Regions from separate parts of the Neorhizobium sp. IRS_2294 genome, predicted to be linked through region 2. Evidence: predicted binding sites of a transcription regulator. Region 2 holds the regulator's gene; each other region holds the start of a gene.
The links. The regulator LexA, encoded in region 2, represses DNA repair genes until DNA is damaged. The targets are predictions, from matches to a motif close to TGTTCNNNNTGTGTTCNG.

Region 1 (7,324 bases), 1.1 Mb from region 2:
GGCGGCGCTCTTGGCGAAACCGGTTCGGTGTCCTTCTCCTTCGACCATGTCGGCGAGATCACCTACAAGGCGTCGGTCGGAGATGCGGATACGGTCATGGAGGCTGCGATCGAAGCGGGTGCCGACGATGTGATTTCCGACGAGGAAGGCCACACGATCATCTGCGGGTTTGAGGCGCTCGGTGAAGTCTCCAAGGCGCTCGACGCCACGCTCGGTGGTGCCGAGACCGTCAAGTCGATCTGGAAGCCGCAGAATACGATCGAAGTCGACGAGGAACGTGCGCTGTCGCTGATGAAGCTGATCGGCAACCTCGAAGACGACGACGACGTGCAGAACGTCTATTCGAACTTCGAAGTCTCGGATGAGGTCATGGCCAAGCTGTCGGCCTGATCGCCTCTAGTCCTGAAATGAAGCGGGCCGGTCGTTGAGACCGGCCCGTATTCGTTTACGCGGCTCGCTGCAGCTGGCTATCCATCAGCGACAGCTGCGAAAACAATTCCACCGAGCGGAGACGCTTGTCGATATCGTGGATCGGCATTGAGATGATGAGCTCGTCGGCCTGGGTTTCGGCCAGGAACTCACCAAGCTTACGTTCGATGGTTCGCGGCGAGCCGACCGCTGCGTAGCGCAGCGTGTGCTCCACATTCATCTTCTCCATCGGCGTCCAGAAACCGTCCATCGTATCGAGCGGTTTCGGGAAAAGGCCGCGGACGTTCTTGCGCAGGTTGACAAACTGCTGCTGCGACGAGGTGAAGAGCCTGTTTGCTTCCTCATCCGTATCTGCTGCCACACCCATGACACCGGCCATCACATACGGTTTGTCGAGATCCGCCGAGGGCTGGAAGCGATCGCGGTAGATGGCGATCGCGTCGAGCAGCATATCTGGCGCAAAGTGCGAGGCAAACGCGTAGGGGAGACCCAAAGCGGCCGCCACGTGGGCGCTGTAGGTCGAGGAGCCGAGAAGCCAGATCGGCACATTCGCCTCGGTTCCCGGCACGGCAAGGATTGCCTGGTTCGGGACGGGCGTTCCAAGCAGATGCTTGAGCTCGACGATATCCTGCGGAAAGTTTTCTGCGCCGGCATCGAGATTGCGTCTCAGCGCATTTGCCGTGCGCATGTCGGTTCCGGGCGCTCGGCCGAGGCCGAGATCGACGCGGCCGGGGAGCAGCGCTTCCAGCGTGCCGAACTGTTCGGCGATCACAAGAGGAGAATGGTTTGGCAGCATGATGCCGCCGGAGCCAACCCGGATGGTCTTTGTCGCGGCGCCGACATGGGCGATGACGAGCGCGGTGGCCGCGCTGGCAATGCCCGGCATGCCATGGTGTTCGGCAAGCCAGAGGCGGTTATAGCCATGCTGTTCGGCCTTAATCGCCAGCCTGCGGGACTGGTCGAGAGCCTGGCTGACGGAATAGCCTTCGCCGATCAGCGAAAGGTCGAGAATGGAAAACGGGATCATCGGCATATCCTGAAATGGATAGGAAAACGTGTTCTCCCTATCTAGGCAGCCGGTCTTGCAAATACGACCCCGCCGGCGATGAAAGTCGCTCGGCGGGGTCGGTGGAGGTCCGACAGTGAGGTCGCTGCCTCAGGTCTTGATCAGGCGCAGGAAGGGCTTGCGACCTCCCGACGACGGGGGCGATCCTTCAGGCGGAAAGACTGGTGGCGCCGGCAAAATTGTCACGTCGGAGTAGCGTGCGGCAGCGCGATCGATCTCGCCGATGCTGCGGTTCAGGCTGTCGAGAACAAGCGGCGTGGTCAGGATTTCGGGGGCCTGGGCATCCTTTGCCTTGGCCATTTCGTCGAGTTCGCCACGGATAGCCTCGGCCTCGGCCGCCTGAGCATCGGCGGATTCGGTCAGTTCTTCGACGTTCTGGGCCAATGCATCGACGTAAAGGCCGATCGCACGCAGTTCGCGCTCGATCTCTTCGGTCTTGGCGCGGATTGCGCTCATGCCTGTAGCACTGGACGTGCCGGCCGACAGTTCCATCGTCTCAATGAGCTTCAACGCGGCAGCAACCGCTTCGCGCGGTCGGCGCATGTCGAGCTTGGTGTTGTGGGCGATCGTGCCGACATGACGGGTGATTGCCTGACGCTGCTTGGCGCTTCTCTCATGCGCGCTGGTCTTTGACTTCGCGCGGGTAATTCTGTCTGCTTGATCCTGGCGGGCCTGAGCTTGGCTGCGCAGGATGGCGGCCATGGCTTCGGTGTCGGCCCGCATCGTCTCGACACTCGAAACGACGGTGCCGATGGTCCGGTCGATTGTTGCGAGTCCACGATTGAAATCGCGGCGCATGCCTTCGAAACGCAGCGGCATGGGTTCATCAAGTGTGGTGCGGATATCACCGCTTGCAAAGCGGCGCAGACCGCCGTCCAGGATGTCGGCGGTTCTGCGAAGATCGCGCAGCTCGGTCTCATTCCGATCATAGTCCCGTATCATTCGGGCGCCTCCTCGTGATTCTTAAGAAACCCTTTGTGACGAACCAACGCCATTAGGAAAAGGTTGTTGCGGTTGGATCACCACTTCTGCCCAAAACGATGCGGTTATGGTTAACAAAATATGAACGCTTCCGACGGCTTCGGTCCGCATGTTGGCCTGCAGACTCACTCCGCGTTTCGGCCTTGGCGCAGGATTCCCGGCGTGACACAACAGTTGCCATGACAAAACCGATTCGCATCATCGGCATCGATCCGGGGCTTCGCCGCACAGGGTGGGGTGTTATCGAGACATTGGGAAACTCGTTGCGCTTTGTGGCATCGGGGACGGTCGTGTCCGACGGTGACATCGACCTCGCCTCGCGCCTCTGCCAGCTGCACGATGGTCTGGCCGAAGTTGTGCATACCTACACGCCAGACGAGGCGGCGGTCGAGCAGACGTTCGTCAACAAGGATGCGGTGGCGACGCTGAAGCTTGGTCAGGCGCGTGGCGTCGTGATGCTGGTGCCGGCGCGTGCCGGGTTGCCTGTTTCGGAATATGCGCCAAACGCTGTCAAGAAAGCGGTCATCGGCGTTGGCCACGGCGAGAAGCAGCAGATCCACATGATGGTGAAGATTCTGATGCCGAAGGCGGAGTTCAAGGGTAATGATGCCGCCGACGCGCTGGCGATCGCCATCTGCCACGCCCATAACCGCGTTGCAAACCGCATGCGCCAAGCTTTGGCCGGCTGACGCATCAGCCTCCTCTGTTCTTGACTTGTTCTGACGCCCTCAGTAGGTATTTCGGCAGAGGCCGTACGCTCGCATCGGCTTCTGACGCGCGATGCAGCGCGCTATCGTGCCTGTTTCCCGATGCTCGGCATCATGATTTCCGGAACCCATTCTCCTTCATCCTCAGCGGCGGACCTAAGACATGATCGGCAAGCTCAAAGGCACTATCGACGAGATCGGCGAGGACTACGCGCTCGTTGACGTGCACGGCGTCTGCTACGAAGCCTTCTGTTCGGCCCGCACGCTGGCCCGCCTCAATGTGGGCGAAGCGGCAGTGCTGTTTATCGAGACCTATGTGCGCGAGGACCAGCTGAAACTGTTCGGCTTCCTGTCGGCACTGGAGCGCGAGTGGTTCAACCTCCTGCAGAGCGTGCAGGGCGTCGGCGCCAAGGTGGCGCTGGCCTTGCTCTCAACGCTGACACCGGGCGAACTGGCCAATGCGATTGCGCTGCAGGACAAGACCGCAGTTTCGCGGGCACCCGGCGTCGGCCCCAAGGTCGCCGTCCGCATTGTCACCGAACTCAAGAACAAGGCGCCCGCCTTTGCCGGCGAGGCATCCGCCAATATCGGCTTCAAGCAGGAACTGGGCGAGGGCGTGGCGTCTGCGCCCGTCAGCGATGCGGTCTCGGCGCTCACCAATCTTGGCTATTCTCGCGATCAGGCGGCCAATGCAGTCGCCGCAGCTTTGAAGGCAGCCGGTGAGGATGCCGACAGCGCCAAGCTGATCCGGCTGGGTCTGAAGGAACTGGCGAGGTCGTGATATCCGGGGTAAGCACTGGGATATCGATAGGGCCAGACGATTACGGGAAGTAACAGATTGGGTGCGTTCACGACTATGGCTCTTGAAGGTCAGATCAGGATAGCGATCAAGGGTCGCGACGTGCCGAGAGTTGCTGCTCCACATGGCCGGTGCCACTGCTCCATGACATCAGACACAAAGGCCGCATGCGCGCCCGAGATGGAATTTCTTGCATGACCGACGAAAACCGCCTCATCTCGCCGGAAAAACGGGGCGAAGATTTCGATACGGCGCTGCGCCCGCAGTCGCTCGACGAGTTTACCGGGCAGGCAGAGGCTCGCGCCAACCTCAAGATCTTCATCGAGGCCGCCAAGAACCGGGGCGAGGCCCTGGATCACGTGCTGTTCGTCGGCCCGCCGGGTCTCGGCAAGACCACGCTTGCGCAGATCATGGCCAAGGAACTGGGCGTCAATTTCCGCTCGACCTCCGGTCCTGTGATTGCAAAGGCCGGCGATCTGGCGGCGCTTCTGACCAATCTCGAAGACCGAGACGTGCTGTTCATCGATGAAATCCACCGTCTCAACCCGGCGGTCGAGGAAATCCTCTATCCAGCGATGGAAGATTTTCAGCTCGATCTGATCATCGGCGAAGGGCCGTCGGCACGGTCGGTGAAGATCGACCTGTCGAAATTCACGCTGGTTGCTGCCACCACCCGTATCGGGCTGTTGACGACGCCGCTGCGCGACCGGTTCGGCATTCCCGTGCGCTTGTCGTTCTACACGGTCGAGGAACTGGAAGGTATCGTCCGGCGTGGTGCGCGCCTGATGAACCTGCCGATGACCGATGGCGGCGCGCGCGAGATCGCACGGCGCGCCCGTGGCACGCCGCGTATCGCCGGACGGCTGTTGCGCCGTGTCCGCGATTTTGCCGAAGTGGCGCGTGCGGAAGCCGTGACCAAGGAGATCGCCGACGAGGCGCTGATCCGCCTCAATGTCGACCACGCCGGTTTCGACCAGCTCGACAAGCGCTATCTCAACATGATCGCCGTCAACTTCGGCGGCGGGCCCGTGGGTATCGAGACGATCGCGGCGGGACTTTCGGAGCCGCGCGACGCGATCGAGGACATTATCGAGCCCTACATGATCCAGCAGGGCTTTATCCAGCGCACGCCGCGGGGCAGGGTGCTGACGGCAGTCGCCTGGAAGCATCTCGGCCTGCAGCCGCCCAAGGATATGGAAGCGGCCCAGTTCAGGATCAGTTTCGACGATGAGTAAAAGCGACGAACCCCAGGATCTGCGCATCCGGATGAAGTTCAAGCCGAAGCGCATTTTTCAGATGCGCATCGCGGGGCTTGGTTTTCGCGACGGCCATGTGCTGGTGCACCGCGCCGTGCATGAGACGTTCTGGACCTTTCCCGGCGGACGCGCGGAAGTGGGCGAAACCTCCGAGGAAACGCTGAAGCGCGAGATGGTCGAGGAACTCGGGGCCGAGGTGAAGGTCGGGCGGCTGCTCTGGGCGGTCGAGAACTTCTTCCGCTACGAAGACCGCGACTGGCACGAACTCGGCTTCTACTATCTGATGGAGCTGCCGGAAAGTTTCCCGTTTCATTCGACCGATATCATCCATCGGATCATCGACACGCACGAACTCGAGTTCAAGTGGGTGAAGGCGACGAGGGACTCGCTGAAGGCGCTGGATATCCCGCCGTATTTTATCGCGGAGGAAATCGAAGATCTGCCTGCGAGCCCGAAACACGTGGTCTGGCGCGATGGCGATCTCGATCTGAAAGACTGATGTTGGAACATCCTTTACTCCCTCGAGTTTTCCAGGAGTAGAAGGAGATGATCCATGCAGAAGATCAGCGTCGGAAACGAAGTCGAATGGAAATGGGGAAAGTCGAAGGCCGAAGGTAAGGTCGCCGAGAAGTTCACCAAGGATGTCGAGCGCAAGATCAAGGGCAAGACGATCAAGCGCAAGGCGGATGCCGACAAGCCCGCCTTCCTCGTCAAGCAGGAAGACGGCGACAAGGTTTTGAAAAGCCAATCGGAGCTGAAGAAGACCGATGGCTGAAAGATCTTCGCACGACCATCAGCACGAGCAGTCTAAGACTCGCGCGCGCAGCCCGTCCAAACCATCGCAGCTTGACCACAAGCCGCCGGCCGACGTTGCGGCTGCGGCCGAGAAGGGCTTGAAGCTGCGCGCCGAATACCGCCGCGGCGGCACGACGGTCGGGATAGCACGCGCTCGCGATCTTCAGCATCGCAAGCATCTGTCGGAACAGACGGTGAAGCGGATGGTGAGCTACTTCAAGCGTCACAATGTCGACAAGCGCTCCGACAATTTCGGCGACGACGGCAACCCATCTGCTGGTTACATTGCCTGGCTTCTGTGGGGCGGCGACGCCGGCCAGAAGTGGGCTGAAGAGCACATGAAGCAGATCGACAAGACGAAGCAAGAGGCCAAGACGCAACGCACCTCGTCCCACTAGGATCGTAGCGGGGATAAGATCAGGAGGAGGCGAGGCGGCGGATTGTTTGTGCAAGCAACGGTTTGCCACCGCCCCTCCAGCCAAGCGCCTCGATCTTTGCCGTCGGCATGACGCGCACTCGCGACAGATCAGCCTTCTCGGGCAAGCGGCGGCAATTGTCGACGTGACTGAGGATCTCGCTTCGATCGGTGAGTATGTCTGACACGTTGAAACTTTCGCCGGCGATCCTGACGGCCTCGGCTTCCAGCATCAGACGAACGGCGGAGCTGACATCGCTGCCGTGTACTTCCGTTCCCGCACGCGGTTCGATGACGCCCCCGGAACGGTAGGTTTCAAACATCTGATCCCACTTGTTGGGTCTCAGATCTCCGTACACACCAGTCAACCGCAGGCTTGCGGTCGTAAAGTCAGGGTCGCAAAGTCCGGCGACCGCGACTTCGCCCTTATGCTTGATTTCGCCGTAGAGACTTGTCGGTGAAAGATCCGTGTCTTCGGTCAGCGGCAACCCGTCAGGCAGGCCGTCATAGACAGCGCGGCTGGAGATGAGGACGGCGCGGCGGAGACCGGCTCGTTTGGCAGTCTCGAACAGTTTCATCGTGCCATCGAGGTTCATGCGGGCAAACCGCGTGGGATCGTCGCCTTCGCCGCCCCGGTATTTCCCCGCGACGTGGTCGAAGGCGGCGTGGACGAAGAAATCGGCACCGGTGAAGACATCACTCTGGTCGAGATCGGAATCGAGCGAGAGGGGGACGAATTCGACTGGTTTCGAGAACAGGTCGGGTTGCGGCCGTGTCCGGCCGCCGACGGTGACCGAGTAGCTGGCGTCCAGCAGCGCTTCGACGATATAGCGGCCAACGAGCCCGGTCCCGCCCGAGACGAGGACTTTCATGGCA
Region 2 (7,324 bases):
TCCGTCAGAGCAATCTTCTCGAGTTCCATGGCGACCTGCAGAAGCGGATCGTCCTTGTGACCGAGTTCTGCCAGCACTTCATGCGTGGTCTTCTGCATGATCTTGGCGCGCGGATCGTAGTTCTTGTAGACGCGGTGACCAAAGCCCATCAGACGGAACGGATCGTTCTTGTCCTTGGCACGGGCGATGTATTCCGGGATCTTGTCGACGGTCCCGATCTCGGTCAGCATGTTGAGCGCTGCTTCGTTGGCGCCGCCGTGAGCGGGGCCCCAGAGGCAGGCAATGCCGGCAGCGATACAGGCGAACGGGTTTGCACCCGAGGAACCTGCGAGGCGAACCGTCGAGGTCGACGCGTTCTGTTCGTGATCCGCATGCAGGATGAAGATGCGATCCATGGCGCGCGACAGGACCGGGTTGACCTTGTATTCTTCGCACGGCACGGCAAAGCACATGCGCAGGAAGTTGGAGGCGTAATCCAGGTCGTTCTGCGGATACACGAAGGGCTGGCCGATATGGTACTTGTAGGCCATGGCGGCGAGCGTCGGCATCTTGGCGATCATGCGCAGCGACGCAACCATCCGCTGGTGCGGATCGGTGATGTCGGTGGAATCGTGATAGAAGGCCGAGAGAGCGCCCACGCAACCGCACATGACGGCCATAGGATGCGCATCGCGGCGGAAGCCGGTGAAGAAGCGGCTCATCTGCTCGTGGACCATGGTGTGCATGGTTACGCGATGATCGAAGTCCTTCTTCTGGGCAGCCGTCGGCAGTTCTCCATAGAGAAGCAGATAGCAGGTTTCCAGAAAGTCACCCTGTTCAGCAAGCTGCTCGATCGGGTAGCCGCGGTGCAGGAGAACACCCTTGTCGCCGTCGATATAGGTGATCTTGGATTCACAGGATGCAGTCGACGTGAAGCCGGGGTCGTAGGTGAAGGCACCGGTTTGCTTGTACAGGGCTGCGATATCGATAACATCCGGCCCAATGGTGCCCGATCGCACCGAGAGGTCGACTGTCTTATCACCAAGTACGAGATTTGCGCTTTGTTCCGTCATTCTGATCCTCCAACCTGTTGGCGGCATGGCGCCCAGAAAGCGCCATAAGAGTTAAGCGTCGCAAGTTAGCTATATGATCCTAAAGGTGATGCCAAGCGCTCCTGCGACATTTTGTGCAGCGCGAAAATAATTTAGGCAGGCCACGTTTAAAAGATGCCCAACCTCATGGTGTGAGAGGCCGTAACGTGAAGGAAAACCGCAGCTTGGCGAATGTGTTGACGAGGAGAATATAAACGCGCAGGTTGCGTTTATCAATCACCGTCTCTGCAGCGGAGCCGGCGGGATAAACCATCATGGCGAATGGCGGAGCGATTTTTAAGGCAGCCATCAGCAAGCCGGTGATGCTTGCTTCGACACCGCACGCGATCGCACTCTGGACGCCCGAATCGGCATCGCAGACAATGCTCGCGGAAGTCCGGATGGATGGTCGAAACGACCGTCCATCCGAGGATGTTTTCAGGGTGTACGTGGTCAGAGACCGGCCCGTTTCCAAATGGCTGTGCACGTCGTTGAGCGAGGAGCTTTCCCACGGTCATGGGTTCCTCTTCCTGCCTGTCTTGCTGGGCGCCGGCGCTGCGATCTGGTTCGCATCTCCTTGGACGCCATCGCCGTTCACTCTCGCAACCATGCTTGCGATCTCGATGGTGACCGCACGGCTGACACGGTATCGCGCGCATCCACTGTCTCGTGCCAACCTTGTACTCTGCATGCTTCTCTCCGGTTCTGCGCTGGCAGCGCTCGAAACGTGGCGGTGTTCGACGGTCGTGCTCGATTCGCCCGTCACGACGACTATCAGCGGGATAGTCGAACGACGCGAAGCCGATGCACAGCGCCGCTGGCGCTATATCCTCAGGATCGAGCAGACATCTGAGCCCTCGCTTTCACGACCGCCACAGCGCGTCTCGGTTCTTGCCAGAAGCCAACACGAACCTGCAGACATCGGAGAGCGCGTTTCCGGCCGTGCCCGTCTGTCGCCACCCTCTGGCCCGGCGCTTCCCGGATTGAACGATTTCGCCTTCTCCTCCTACTTCGATCAAATCGGGGCCGTTGGCTTCTTTTACGGCGCGCCTAGCGTACAACCGGCGATCGATGACCAACCCGGGTTATGGTCGGACATGCAGCGAGGGCTTTTTGCGCTTCGCAGCGCAATCGGCAATCGCATCCGCGATACGGTCAAGGGGGATGCGGGCGCTTTTGCTGCCGCAATCGTGACCGACGAGCGCCGTGCAATTTCCCGTGAGACGACCGAGGCGCTTCGTCTGTCCGGACTGGCCCATATCGTCGCGATCTCAGGCCTCAACATGGCGCTGGCAGCCGGTATCTTCTTCGTCGGCGTTCGCTCCGTCCTGTCGCTGTTTCCAGGCTTTGCGCAGGCCTATCCGATCAAGAAGTTTGCCGCGTTCGGTGCGCTTGTCATGGCGACCGCCTATTACCTGATTTCCGGGTTCGGGGTTTCCGCCGAGCGGGCCTATATCATGATGGCGGTGATGCTGGTCGCCGTGCTCGTCGATCGACCCTCCATCAGCCTTCGCAACGTCGCCCTTTCGGCAATCATCATCCTCGCCATCTCGCCGTCGGAGATTCTGGGTCCGAGTTTCCAGATGTCGTTTGCGGCAACCGCGGCACTGGTGGCAGGGTTCGCCCTCTGGACGCGATATTTCGCGAAAGGTAAGGAGGAGACAAAAGGTAGCAACCGGTGGATAACGGGTGTCGCGGCGACGTTCCATTTCATTGCCGGGATCGTGGTGACGTCGCTGATCGGCAGTACATCGACGTCGATCTATTCGATCGAGCATTTCCACCATCTGACCACCTACGGCCTCGCGGCCAATCTCGCGGCCATGCCGATCATTTCCTTCGTGGTGATGCCGGCAGGTCTCGTGGCCATGCTGCTGATGCCGTTCGGGCTGGATGCTCCCTTTCTGTTCATCATGGGCGAGGGGCTGCGGATCGTCATTCGCATTGCCGAGATCGTCGCCGCATGGGGCGGCGATATTGCCATCGGCCGGCAGAACCCGCTTTTCCTGCCTCTGGCGACGGCAGGCTTTCTGCTTCTGACGCTGCTGCGCACGCCGCTGAGGCTGACAGGCGCGCTGTTCATGGCGGTGGCTTTGCTCTTTGCGGTCCGCTCAGGCTCGGCGCCGAGGCCTGATATCGTCATATCCGAAGACGGCGCATCGGTCGGCGTGATCCAGGATGACAAGATCACCCTCAATCGAACCCGACCGCCGGGATTTATCTACGATCAATGGCGGCGAGCGCTGGTGCTTGAGACCGGAGAACAACCGCTCGCCTTGCCGGTTCTTGCCTCTTCGGAACCAGCGCGAGGTGCCAGCCTTGCGAAAAGCGATGACAGACCACCTGGACCACATTCGCGACCGGATTTGACGCGCCGGGAAATCGAATATGTCAGGGGTTTTCTTCAAGCATTGAAGCCCGGACGATTCGCCTGTCTGCCGAAAATCCTGTGCGCGGCGCAGACTGCTCAGGACATCCGGATCGTCACCGTCGAAGACAACCGATACACCGGTCTTGCCTGCGATGTCGGTCGGATCATCGTCTCGCCCGGCGCACGCTTCGATACTTGCCGCTCCGGCGCCTTGCTTCTCAGCAGGCGGACGTTGCGCCGGACTGGCGCACTGGAAATCACCATTATTCCGAACGCGACAGCGCCAGACATCAAGATTACGGCGGCGATGCGAGACAGCGCACAGACCTCAAGCCGTCCGTGGACCGTCCACCGGTTCTATGACTGGCGAACGCGACAACTCGACTTTGGCATCCCGGAGGCTGTTGCTGCGCATCTCCGGGATGACACCGTTCTTAATGATAGCGGCGAATAAGGCCGACAAGCTTGCCCTGGACCTTCACCCGGTCGGGCGGGAAGATGCGGGTCTCGTAAGCCGGGTTTGCCGCTTCCAGTGCGATCGAGGCACCCTTGCGGCGAAACCGCTTCAGGGTCGCTTCTTCCTCATCGACCAGGGCAACGATGATATCGCCTGGACTTGCGGTGCTGGTATTCTTGATGATGACGGTATCGCCATCGAGGATGCCGGCATCGATCATCGAATCGCCCTTCACTTCGAGCGCGTAATGATCGCCGGAACCCAGCATCTCGATCGGAACGGCGATGTCATGGGTGTTGTTCTGGATCGCGGAGATCGGCACGCCGGCAGCGATTCGACCCATGACCGGGATGTTTGTCGAGAACGGATTGTCCGCCATGACCGGCGCCGGCTTCTGAGCGACGACCGGTTGCGTTTTGCCGAGGCTTCCCTCGATGACACTGGGAGAAAAACCCCGTCGCGGATGAAGGTTCGCCACATAGGCGTCAGGCAGCTTGATCACTTCGAGCGCGCGTGCTCTGTTCGGCAGGCGGCGAATAAAGCCACGCTCCTCGAGCGCGGTGATCAGCCTATGGATGCCGGACTTCGATGCAAGGTCGAGGGCGTCCTTCATTTCGTCAAACGACGGCGGCACGCCTGATTCTTTCATCCGCTCGTGGATGAACAGAAGTAACTCCTGTTGCTTGCGTGTCAGCATGGATGGGACCCTCAGAATTGGAAACAAATGCAGAACGGACGCTATATGTTCTATCTGTGTTCCGCAAGCCCCAAATTTTTGCTCAAGAATAGTCTCATTTCAGCGTTCGATCACGTATTCAGTTCGTGCGCAGCACTTGCCGAGCTTCCCGCGATAGCCAATGTTCTGCGGAATAAGACTTTGGGGGTGTAAGTGGGTAACAAGTCAGTCGATCATTTGGTTCTGCCCGTTGCAGATCTGGCGTCAGCGCGGGGGAGGTTGACCGCTCTCGGCTTTACTGTGGCACCTGAAGGTGTTCACCCTTTCGGCACAGCTAATGCCTGCATATTCTTCGCGGATGGCTCGTATCTCGAGCCGCTGGCCATTGTGAACCGTCGGCAAGCCTCGCTTGCGGCAAAACGAGGCAACGTGTTCACCGATCGCGACATCCGCTTTCGCGGCCAGCGGAAAAGGGAAGGTCTATCGGCGGTGGTCGTCGGGACGCAGGATGCAGCGGCCGATCATAGCCGTTTTGTGGACGGGCACATGTCTGCGGGCGAGATGCTTCAATTCTCCCGCCCGATGCAGTTGCCCGATGGTGGGGAGAGCGAAGTCTCATTCCGTCTGGCGTTCGCGGCAGTCCCCGAGGTCGATGACATCTTGCTGTTTTCCTGCCAGCGCATGGCCGCATTACCGGCAGATCGCGGTGGTCTAGATGAGCACGCAAACGCCGTTACAGGCCTTCGAGAGATCGTCTTTTCTGCAGATGACCCGCTGGAGTTTCTGCCGCTTTTCGAAACCGTGTTCGAGACGCAACCCGAGCAAGGGAAAGACGGTCTGCGGATCGAAGCTGCCAATGCCAGCATCCGCATTCAATCCAACGACACGTTCAGCGACGAGTTCCGGTCTTCGATGAAGCCCTTGTCATCGTCGCGCCTCGCTGCGCGCGGGATCATCTTCAAGACCACCGATCTCGCCGTGACAGAGATCACCCTTGCTGCTAATGACGTCGCATTCATCCGCAGGGATGGCCGCGTGATCGTGTCGGCAGCCCCGGGGCAAGGTGTGGTTTTCGGTTTCGAGGAATAGTGAAATGACAGTCTCCGCCAATTCTGAAGTGTCCGTGGGCGAGGGGAGTTCGAAAGTCGTTTTCTCAAACACGGCAAAGCTCTCGCTGATTGCCGGTCCCTGTCAGATGGAAAGCCGCGATCATGCGTTCATGATCGCCGGCACGCTTGTCGAACTCTGCAAGAAGCTCGGCATCGGCCTCGTCTACAAATCCTCCTTCGACAAGGCCAACCGCACGTCGATCTCCGGCAAGCGCGGCATCGGCTTGGACAACGCGATGGCAATCTTTGCCGATCTCAAGAAGGAATACGGCTTTCCGGTTCTGACCGACATCCACACTGAAGAGCAGTGCGGCCTTGTGGCGGATACGATCGATATCCTGCAGATCCCCGCCTTCCTGTCGCGCCAGACCGACTTGCTCGTCGCGGCCGCAAAGACCGGTTGCGCGATCAACGTGAAGAAGGGCCAGTTCCTGGCGCCCTGGGACATGAAGAACGTTCAGGCCAAGTTCCTCGAAAGCGGCAATCCGAATGTGATGCTGTGTGAGCGCGGCGCCTCGTTCGGTTATAATACGCTTGTCTCCGATATGCGCTCGCTGCCGATCATGGCGTCGCTCGGAAGCCCTGTCATCTTCGATGCGACCCATTCCGTGCAGCAGCCAGGTGGCCAGGGCGGCTCATCCGGTGGTCAGCGTGAGTTTGTCGAAACGCTCGCAAGGGCTGCCGTCGCAGTCGGCGTTGCCGGCGTGTTCATCGAAACCCACGAAGACCCTGACAACGCGCCGTCTGACGGTCCGAACATGGTTCACTTGAAGGACATGCCGCGGCTTCTGGAGAAGCTGCTGGCATTCGACGCCATTGCAAAAGGCTGACGGCGTCGAAAAACCGCCGAATTGACTGGATTGTAATCCGCGTGTCATCGACGATCTCACAATGTCGGTGACCCGCCTGTTCGCTGAGCCTGCGAATTCAGGCTCGCATATCAAACCGAGGAGAGACCCTTGACCGCCATTACCGACATCATCGCTCGCGAAATTCTGGACAGCCGTGGCAATCCGACCGTCGAGGTGGATGTTTATCTGGAAGACGGCTCGATGGGCCGCGCTGCCGTTCCGTCGGGAGCCTCCACGGGCGCGCATGAAGCCGTCGAACTTCGCGATGGCGGCAAGCGCTATGGTGGCAAGGGCGTCGAAAAGGCCGTCGAAGCCGTCAACACCGAGATCTTCGATGCGATCGGCGGCTTTGATGCCGAAAGCCAGATCCACATCGACAAGACCCTGATCGCGCTCGACGGCACACCGAACAAGTCGCGCCTAGGTGCGAACGCCATCCTCGGCGTTTCGCTTGCGGTCGCCAAGGCCGCAGCCGAATCGTCCGGCCTGCCGCTTTACCGCTATATCGGCGGCGCTTCCGCCCATCTCCTGCCGGTCCCGATGATGAACATCATCAATGGCGGCGCTCACGCCGACAACCCGATCGATTTCCAGGAATTCATGATCATGCCTGTCGGCGCCGAGACGCTGAAGGATGCCGTGCGCATGGGCGCGGAAATTTTCCACGTCCTCAAGAAGGAACTGGCAGCGCAGGGCAACAACACCAATGTCGGCGACGAAGGTGGTTTCGCACCGGGCCTGAAGAGTGCGCCGGAAGCGCTCGACTTCATCATGAAGTCGGTCGAAAAGG
Region 3 (7,324 bases), 1.7 Mb from region 2:
CACCTGCTGGTCCGTAAACGTCTTCATCGAGTGTTCGAGGAAGGTCGGCACCACCATCTGCATCTGATCACCGTAATAGGAAATCAGCTGTCGCAAGAAGGACACCGGCAGAAGCGTGTTTCCCGTCTTGGACTCCTGCTCGAAAATGATCTGGGTCAGAACCGAGTGCGTGATGTCCTCGCCCGTCTTGGCATCCTGAACCGTAAATACCTCGCCCTTCTTGACCATTTTAGCCAAGTCTTCGAGCGTCACGTATGTGCTTGTTCCGGTGTTGTAGAGACGCCGGTTAGCGTATTTCTTGATCGTCACGTCACCTTCGGTCTTTGCCATGATTTCCCTCCACTTCGCCATTCGCGCGATTATTAGTGCTTGGCATCTTCTCCCGCCTCGAATGTAAGCTTAAATTGGCGCAACTGACAATCGATTTGTGCGCCGCGATGGATCACCATGCTGCGCAGCAAATCGATGAAAAACCGGGTGTTTCGGGCGAAAACCGGGCGTTTGACAGGGCGCTCAGGCTTTGCCAGTCTCGGTGCCAAGAAACGGAAAGAGGAGACATCATGTCCAATCCATCCATCGTTATCGCAGCCGCAGCAAGAACGGCCGTCGGCTCGTTCAATGGCGCATTTGCAAACGTCCCCGCACACGAACTCGGTGGCGCGGTGATCAAGGAGGTGCTGGCGCGCGGTGGCGTGGAGGCGGGTGAAGTGGACGAGGTCATCATGGGCCAGGTCCTTCCTGCCGGCGAGGGACAGAACCCCGCCCGCCAGGCGGCGATGAAGGCCGGGGTGCCGCAGGAGGCGACGGCCTGGGGCGTCAACCAGCTCTGCGGTTCCGGTCTTCGTGCGGTCGCACTGGGCATGCAGCAGATCGCGCTCGGCGACGCCAAAATCATCGTCGCGGGAGGCCAGGAATCCATGTCGATGGCCCCGCATTGCGCACACTTACGCGGCGGCGTGAAGATGGGTGATTTCAAGATGATCGATACGATGATCAAGGATGGCCTGACCGACGCGTTCTACGGCTATCACATGGGTATCACCGCTGAAAACATCGCCCGCCAGTGGCAGTTGTCGCGTGAGGAGCAGGATCAGTTCGCGGTGTCCTCGCAAAACAAAGCGGAGGCAGCGCAGGTTGCTGGCCGCTTCAGGGACGAGATCGTTCCGTTCCTGATCCAGACCCGCAAGGGCGAGTTGCGCGTCGAGAACGACGAATACATCCGTGCCGGTGCGACTTTGGAGGGGATGGCGAAGCTTCGGCCGGCCTTCGACAAGGAAGGCACAGTGACTGCCGCCAACGCATCCGGCCTCAACGATGGCGCAGCTGCGGCGTTGCTGATGACGGAGGACGAAGCCGGTCGTCGTGGCATTGCGCCGCTCGCGCGCATCGTCTCCTGGGCCACCGCCGGCGTCGATCCGCAGATCATGGGAACCGGCCCCATCCCGGCTTCGCGTCGCGCGCTGGAAAAAGCCGGTTGGAAAATCGGCGATGTCGACCTGATCGAAGCGAATGAGGCGTTTGCCGCACAGTCCTGCGCGGTCACGCGGGATCTGGGCCTCGATCCGTCGCTGGTCAATGTCAACGGCGGAGCGATCGCCATCGGTCACCCGATCGGTGCGTCGGGTGCGCGAATTCTCAATACGCTGCTGTTCGAAATGAAGCGCCGTGGCGCGAAAAAGGGGCTTGCGACGCTCTGCATCGGGGGCGGTATGGGCGTCGCCATGTGTCTGGAAGCGCTCTAGCACTCGGTGGCAGCTGCCCACGTTATCGGCGTGAGCAGTTCCGTTACGCTGACGGCGGCGACGGTATGAAAGGAAGTTTACATGGCGCGTATCGCGTTGATTTCAGGAGGCACGCGGGGCATTGGCGCTGCGATCTCCACCGCCCTGAAGGCCGCCGGCTATTCGGTGGCCGCCAATTTTGCGGGCAATCACGAAAAGGCGGCGCAGTTTCACGCGGCGACGGGCATTCCGGTGTTCCAGTGGGACGTGTCGGATTACGATGCCTGCGTGAAGGGCATCTTTGAAGTCGAAGCGCAGCTCGGGCCTGTCGACGTCCTCGTCAACAATGCCGGAATCACCCGCGACGGCATGTTTCACAAGATCACGCCACAGCAGTGGAAGGAGGTCATTGATACCAACCTTTCCGGCCTGTTCAACATGACCCATCCGGTCTGGCCCGGCATGCGCGAGCGCGGCTTCGGCCGCATCATCAACATCTCCTCGATCAATGGCCAGAGGGGCCAGATGGGGCAGGTGAACTATTCCGCCGCCAAGGCGGGCGATCTCGGCTTTACCAAGGCACTGGCTCAAGAAGGGGCCTCGAAGAACATCACCGTCAATGCGATCTGCCCCGGCTATATCGGAACCGACATGGTGCGTGCCATCCCGCAAAAGGTGATGGACGAAAAGATCATCCCGCAGATCCCTGTCGGACGGTTGGGAGAGCCGGAAGAAATCGCCCGCTGCGTGCTGTTTCTAGCCTCTGAAGAAGCCGGATTCATTACCGGGTCTACGCTCAGCGCAAATGGCGGTCAGTATTTCGCCGGGTAAGCGGATACAAAAAAACCGGCGCCATGGGACGCCGGTTTCTATTCTGCGACTAAACGCAGGACTTAGCGGCAACGCGCTTCGTATGTACGGCCATAACGGTCGCGATAGACGCAGTAACCGTTGCGCTTCTGCGATTCGCCGATAGCAGCGCCAACCAGACCGCCGCCGACAGCGCCGACTGCAGCGCCACCCCAGCTGTTGGTCACAGCGCCACCGATAACGGCGCCCGAAGCAGCACCGATCGCAGTGCCCTTTTCAGTGGATGTGCAGGATGCCAGCATTCCGACGAGAGCGCCGACGAGCAAAACTTTTTTCATGTCACTTTCCTTCCCTTGGTAACGTGCGGCTTCGCCGCTTTTAGATCCTGCCCATCAGCAGGAGGATGATGATAATCAGCACAACGAGGCCGAGACCGCCGGACGGACCATAACCCCAGTTCCGGCTGTGCCCCCAATTCGGCAGCGCGCCGATCAAAAGCAAAATCAGTACGATAAGTAGGATGGTTCCGAGCATAGGCTTGTACTCCGCTGACCTACCGGCTCGACATGTCCGGTTGGGATTGCCGAGAAAACGTAGCATGGGAACTTTTGTTCCACTCACCACTAGCTCGCCCGTGAAGTGTGGTTAACGGGTTACACTTTGGCCATGCGTCGGAAAGCCGGGTAATGTTCGAAACAGATCGAGAACGCTCCGGAATCCGCAATCGTCGCCGATTCGTTCACGTTTGTTCGAATGAAACTGGCGTGCGTATCGTACACATGTTGATCCTGGAAATCGTGGTCTCGCCTTGTCGAGGACAACATATCGGCTTGCGTTTATCGTCGAGCATGGCCATCTGATACTGCGATTGCGTTTCCGTGGAGGATCGCATCGGCGGATAAGCAGGAACTGGCTTTGCATTCTCAGCCCATGATTCTCAGCGGCCGCGGCGTCACGGCCGTGCTAGGCCCCACCAATACCGGCAAGACCCATTATGCCATCGAGCGCATGGTTGCGCACGGTTCCGGCGTCATCGGTCTGCCCCTTCGCCTGCTTGCACGCGAGGTCTATACGCGTGTCGTGGAGAAGGTCGGTTATCACAATGTCGCGCTGATCACGGGCGAGGAAAAGATCACGCCGCATATGGCGCGCTTTTCCGTCTGCACCGTCGAGGCGATGCCGCGCGAGACAAAGGCCGCCTTCGTCGCTATCGACGAGGTACAGCTGGCCGGCGATCTCGAGCGCGGGCACATCTTCACCGACCGCATCCTGCATCTTCGCGGACGCGAGGAGACGTTGCTGCTCGGTGCCGGCACCATGCGGCCGATCCTCGAACGGCTGCTTCCCGGGATCACCGTGGTCGAACGGCCGCGCCTCTCGCAGTTGTTTTATGCCGGTCAGAAAAAGATCACCCGCCTGCCGCAGCGTTCCGCGATCGTCGCCTTCTCTGCGGAAGAGGTCTATGCGATCGCCGAACTGATCCGCCGCCAGCGCGGTGGTGCGGCTGTCGTGCTTGGCGCCTTGAGCCCGCGCACCCGCAATGCACAGGTCGCTCTCTATCAGGAAGGCGATGTGGAATATCTCGTCGCAACCGATGCGATCGGCATGGGCCTCAATCTCGATGTGGATCACGTTGCCTTCGCTCAGGATCGCAAGTTCAACGGCTATCAGTTCCGCAATCTCAATCCGTCCGAAATGGCGCAGATTGCCGGGCGTGCGGGCCGCCACCTGCGTGACGGAACCTTTGGTGTCACCGGGCAGGTCCAGCCGTTCGACGACGAACTGGTCGAGCGGATCGAGGGCCATCATTTCGAGCCGGTGAAAGTGCTGCAGTGGCGCACGAAAAGCGTCGACTATTCCTCGCTTGCCGCTCTGCGTGCCAGTCTCGACCGGCCGCCGACCGTGGCGGGGCTTGCCCGCGCGCTGCCGGCAATCGATATCCAGGCGCTCGACTATCTGTCGCGCTACGCAGAAATCCGCGATACGGCGACAACGCCGGAGCGGGTGGAAAAATTGTGGGAGGCCTGCGCTCTGCCGGACTATCGGCGGATTGCCCCTGCGCAACACGCAGACCTCATTTCGACTCTTTTCTCGGATCTTGTGCGCTTCGGCACGGTGAACGAGCAATTCATGGCAGAACAGGTTCGCCGCGCCGACCGGACCGACGGAGAAATCGACACCCTGTCGGCCCGAATCGCGCAGATCCGTACCTGGACCTATGTTTCGAACCGCCCTGGCTGGCTTGCCGATCCGACACACTGGCAAGAAAAGACACGGGAAATCGAGGATAGGTTGTCGGACGCGTTACATGAACGGTTGACGAAACGCTTTGTTGATCGCAGGACATCTGTGCTCATGAAGCGCCTAAGAGAGAATGCGATGCTGGAAGCTGAAATCAGTGTGAATGGGGATGTCTTCGTCGAAGGCCATCATGTGGGGCAATTGGCTGGATTCCGATTCACGCCTATAGCCGGCACGGAGGGTCCCGATGCGAAGGCCGTCCAGGGTGCTGCGCAAAAGGCGCTTGCGCTGGAGTTCGAGGCACGCGCCGCGCGGCTTTATGCATCCGGCAACAACGACCTTGCTGTCGGCTCGGACGGTTCCGTGCGCTGGCTCGGCGAACCTGTCGGCCGGCTTGCGTCAAGCGACCATATCATGCGCCCGCGCCTGATCCTGCTTGCCGACGAGCAGTTGACCGGCAATGCCCGCGAACACGTCGTTGCGCGCATCGAGCGTTTCGTGAACCATCACATTGCGACCGTGCTGAAGCCGCTGGACGATCTGTCGCGCGCTGAAGACCTGCAGGGTCTCGCCAAGGGCCTGGCCTTCCAGCTGGTCGAAAACCTCGGCGTCATGTTCCGGCGCGATGTTGCCGAAGACGTGAAGACGCTCGATCAGGATGCGCGCGCTTCGATGCGCCGCTACGGCATCCGCTTCGGCGCCTACCATGTGTTCATGCCGGCACTGCTGAAGCCTGCTCCGGCCGAGCTTATCACGCTTCTCTGGGCGCTGAAGAACGACGGCATCGACAAGCCGGGTTACGGCGATCTTATTCCGGCGCTTGCTGCCGGCCGCACATCGGTCGTCGCGGATCCTGCTTTCGAGCGTACCTTCTACAAGCTCGCCGGTTTCCGCTTCCTCGGCAAGCGTGCCGTTCGTATCGACATTCTCGAGCGTCTGGCCGATCTCATCCGTCCGCTGCTGCAGTGGAAGCCGGGCTCCAGCCCGCGTCCGGAAGGCGCCTATGACGGTCGCCGCTTCGTGACGACGACAGCCATGCTGTCGATCCTCGGCGCAACGCCTGACGATATGGAAGAAATTCTGAAAGGCCTCGGCTATCGCGCCGATGCCGTGAAGCCTGAAGAGGCGCAGGCATTCCTGGCTGGCCAGGAGCCAGCTGCGGCTGCCCCTGCCACGCCAACGGCTGCAGCAGACGAGGCCGCACCGACTGCCGAAGGCGATCAGGTCGAAGCAACCGAAGCTTCCGCTGAGGTTGCGGCGCCTGCCGAGGCTGCTGCTTCTGCAGAAGACGCTGCTCCTGCAGAAGACGCTGCAAGTGAAGAAGCTGCGGCGCCTGACGTCGCCGCGTCCATGGAAGCTGAAACCGTTGAGGCAACTGCATTGGCCGAGCCGGACGCTCAGGCCGAGACAGCCGCCTCGACTGAAGCTGCCGCTGCCGTCGAACCCGAAGAAGCAAAGCCTGTTCTCCTGTGGCGCCCGGGTGGCGGTCGCGAGAATAGCCAGCGCCAGGGTGGTCGGCCACAGCAGGGTGATCGCCGTGGTAACGGCCAGGGTCAGCGCAATGCCGGTGCTGCCTCAGCAGGCCGCACCCAGGAAGCCCGCCCCCAGGGCGAAGCCGCTCCCAAGGAAGGCCGCCGCGATGGTCGTCGGGATGGCGAGCGCCGTGACGGTGGTCGTCCGAACCGCGACAACAACAACCGTCGTCCTGAAAACCGGGGCGATCGTCCCGAGCGCGGAGATCGTAACGATCGTCCGGACCGTAACAAGGGACCACAGCCCGCTCGCTTTGAGGCCAAGCCACCGCGCAAGGAAAAGCCGATCGATCCGGATTCGCCCTTTGCCAAGCTTGCTGCTCTCAAGGAGCAGATGAAGAAGTAGGCGCATGGTTGAAAAAGAGCTGCATGCAGGTTCGCGACAGCGCATCGACAAGTGGCTCTTTTTCGCGCGAATGGCAAAGTCACGCTCCATCGCGCAGTCGCTGATCCAGTCCAACTGCATCCGGATCAACGGCGCGCTGGTGTCTCAGCCAAGCTATCAGGTCAAGACCGGGGACCGCCTCGACATCAAGCTGGAACGGCGCGATGTGGTTCTGGTCGTCAAGTCCGGTGGTGATCGGCGGGGTCCATTCGAAGAGGCGCGGCTTCTTTACGAAGATCTGACGCCGCCTCCGGAGGAACGCCAGAAGCTGACGGCGTTCGAGCAGGCGCAACGCCTGCCGGGCTCCGGGCGTCCGACGAAGAAGGAAAGGCGGGAGACCGAACGCCTGTTTCCCGAAGCGGGCGAAAACTAGGTTTAGAAAATCCGCCCTCAAGACCCGGTTTTTACGCACGGTTTATTCTTGCGCAGTTGCAGCAAAGGCATTAGGTGACACTCGAAAAGCATGACTTCCTTGAGTGCTGAAGTCTGCCGGCTTTTCGCCTGCCGCACCTTTCGTCGGCAGCGTGCCGCAATCTGCGATATTCGGAGTTTCGCATGACATTCGTCGTGACAGACAATTGCATCCGCTGCAAATACACAGACTGTGTCGAAGTGTGCCCGGTCGATTGCTTCTA

Region 1: ruvC (crossover junction endodeoxyribonuclease RuvC) is a predicted target of LexA. The motif match lies at 2,547-2,564, and genes of this name have one in related genera.
Region 3: ACQY1K_RS16015 (helicase-related protein) is a predicted target of LexA. The motif match lies at 3,223-3,240, and genes of this name have one in related genera.

What each region holds. Positions count from the first base shown of each region.
Region 1 is NZ_CP191439.1:2,715,885-2,723,208, reverse strand. It holds gene ACQY1K_RS13225 (YebC/PmpR family DNA-binding transcriptional regulator) at 1-390, shown strand, start outside; gene ACQY1K_RS13220 (LLM class flavin-dependent oxidoreductase) at 446-1,456, opposite strand; gene ACQY1K_RS13215 (methyl-accepting chemotaxis protein) at 1,586-2,437, opposite strand; gene ruvC (crossover junction endodeoxyribonuclease RuvC) at 2,656-3,165, shown strand; gene ruvA (Holliday junction branch migration protein RuvA) at 3,347-3,964, shown strand; gene ruvB (Holliday junction branch migration DNA helicase RuvB) at 4,177-5,217, shown strand; gene ACQY1K_RS13195 (NUDIX hydrolase) at 5,249-5,737, shown strand; gene ACQY1K_RS13190 (DUF2945 domain-containing protein) at 5,792-6,013, shown strand; gene ACQY1K_RS13185 (hypothetical protein) at 6,006-6,431, shown strand; gene ACQY1K_RS13180 (NAD-dependent epimerase/dehydratase family protein) at 6,451-7,320, opposite strand; gene ACQY1K_RS13175 (glycosyltransferase) at 7,317-7,324, opposite strand, start outside.
Region 2 is NZ_CP191439.1:1,639,980-1,647,303, forward strand. It holds gene gltA (citrate synthase) at 1-1,052, opposite strand, end outside; gene ACQY1K_RS07980 (ComEC/Rec2 family competence protein) at 1,346-3,895, shown strand; gene lexA (transcriptional repressor LexA) at 3,876-4,595, opposite strand; gene ACQY1K_RS07990 (VOC family protein) at 4,788-5,663, shown strand; gene kdsA (3-deoxy-8-phosphooctulonate synthase) at 5,668-6,513, shown strand; gene eno (phosphopyruvate hydratase) at 6,643-7,324, shown strand, end outside.
Region 3 is NZ_CP191439.1:3,306,539-3,313,862, reverse strand. It holds gene phaR (polyhydroxyalkanoate synthesis repressor PhaR) at 1-330, opposite strand, end outside; gene ACQY1K_RS16035 (acetyl-CoA C-acetyltransferase) at 561-1,742, shown strand; gene ACQY1K_RS16030 (beta-ketoacyl-ACP reductase) at 1,824-2,552, shown strand; gene ACQY1K_RS16025 (glycine zipper domain-containing protein) at 2,615-2,869, opposite strand; gene ACQY1K_RS16020 (DUF3309 family protein) at 2,910-3,065, opposite strand; gene ACQY1K_RS16015 (helicase-related protein) at 3,441-6,650, shown strand; gene ACQY1K_RS16010 (RNA-binding S4 domain-containing protein) at 6,655-7,062, shown strand; gene fdxA (ferredoxin FdxA) at 7,245-7,324, shown strand, end outside.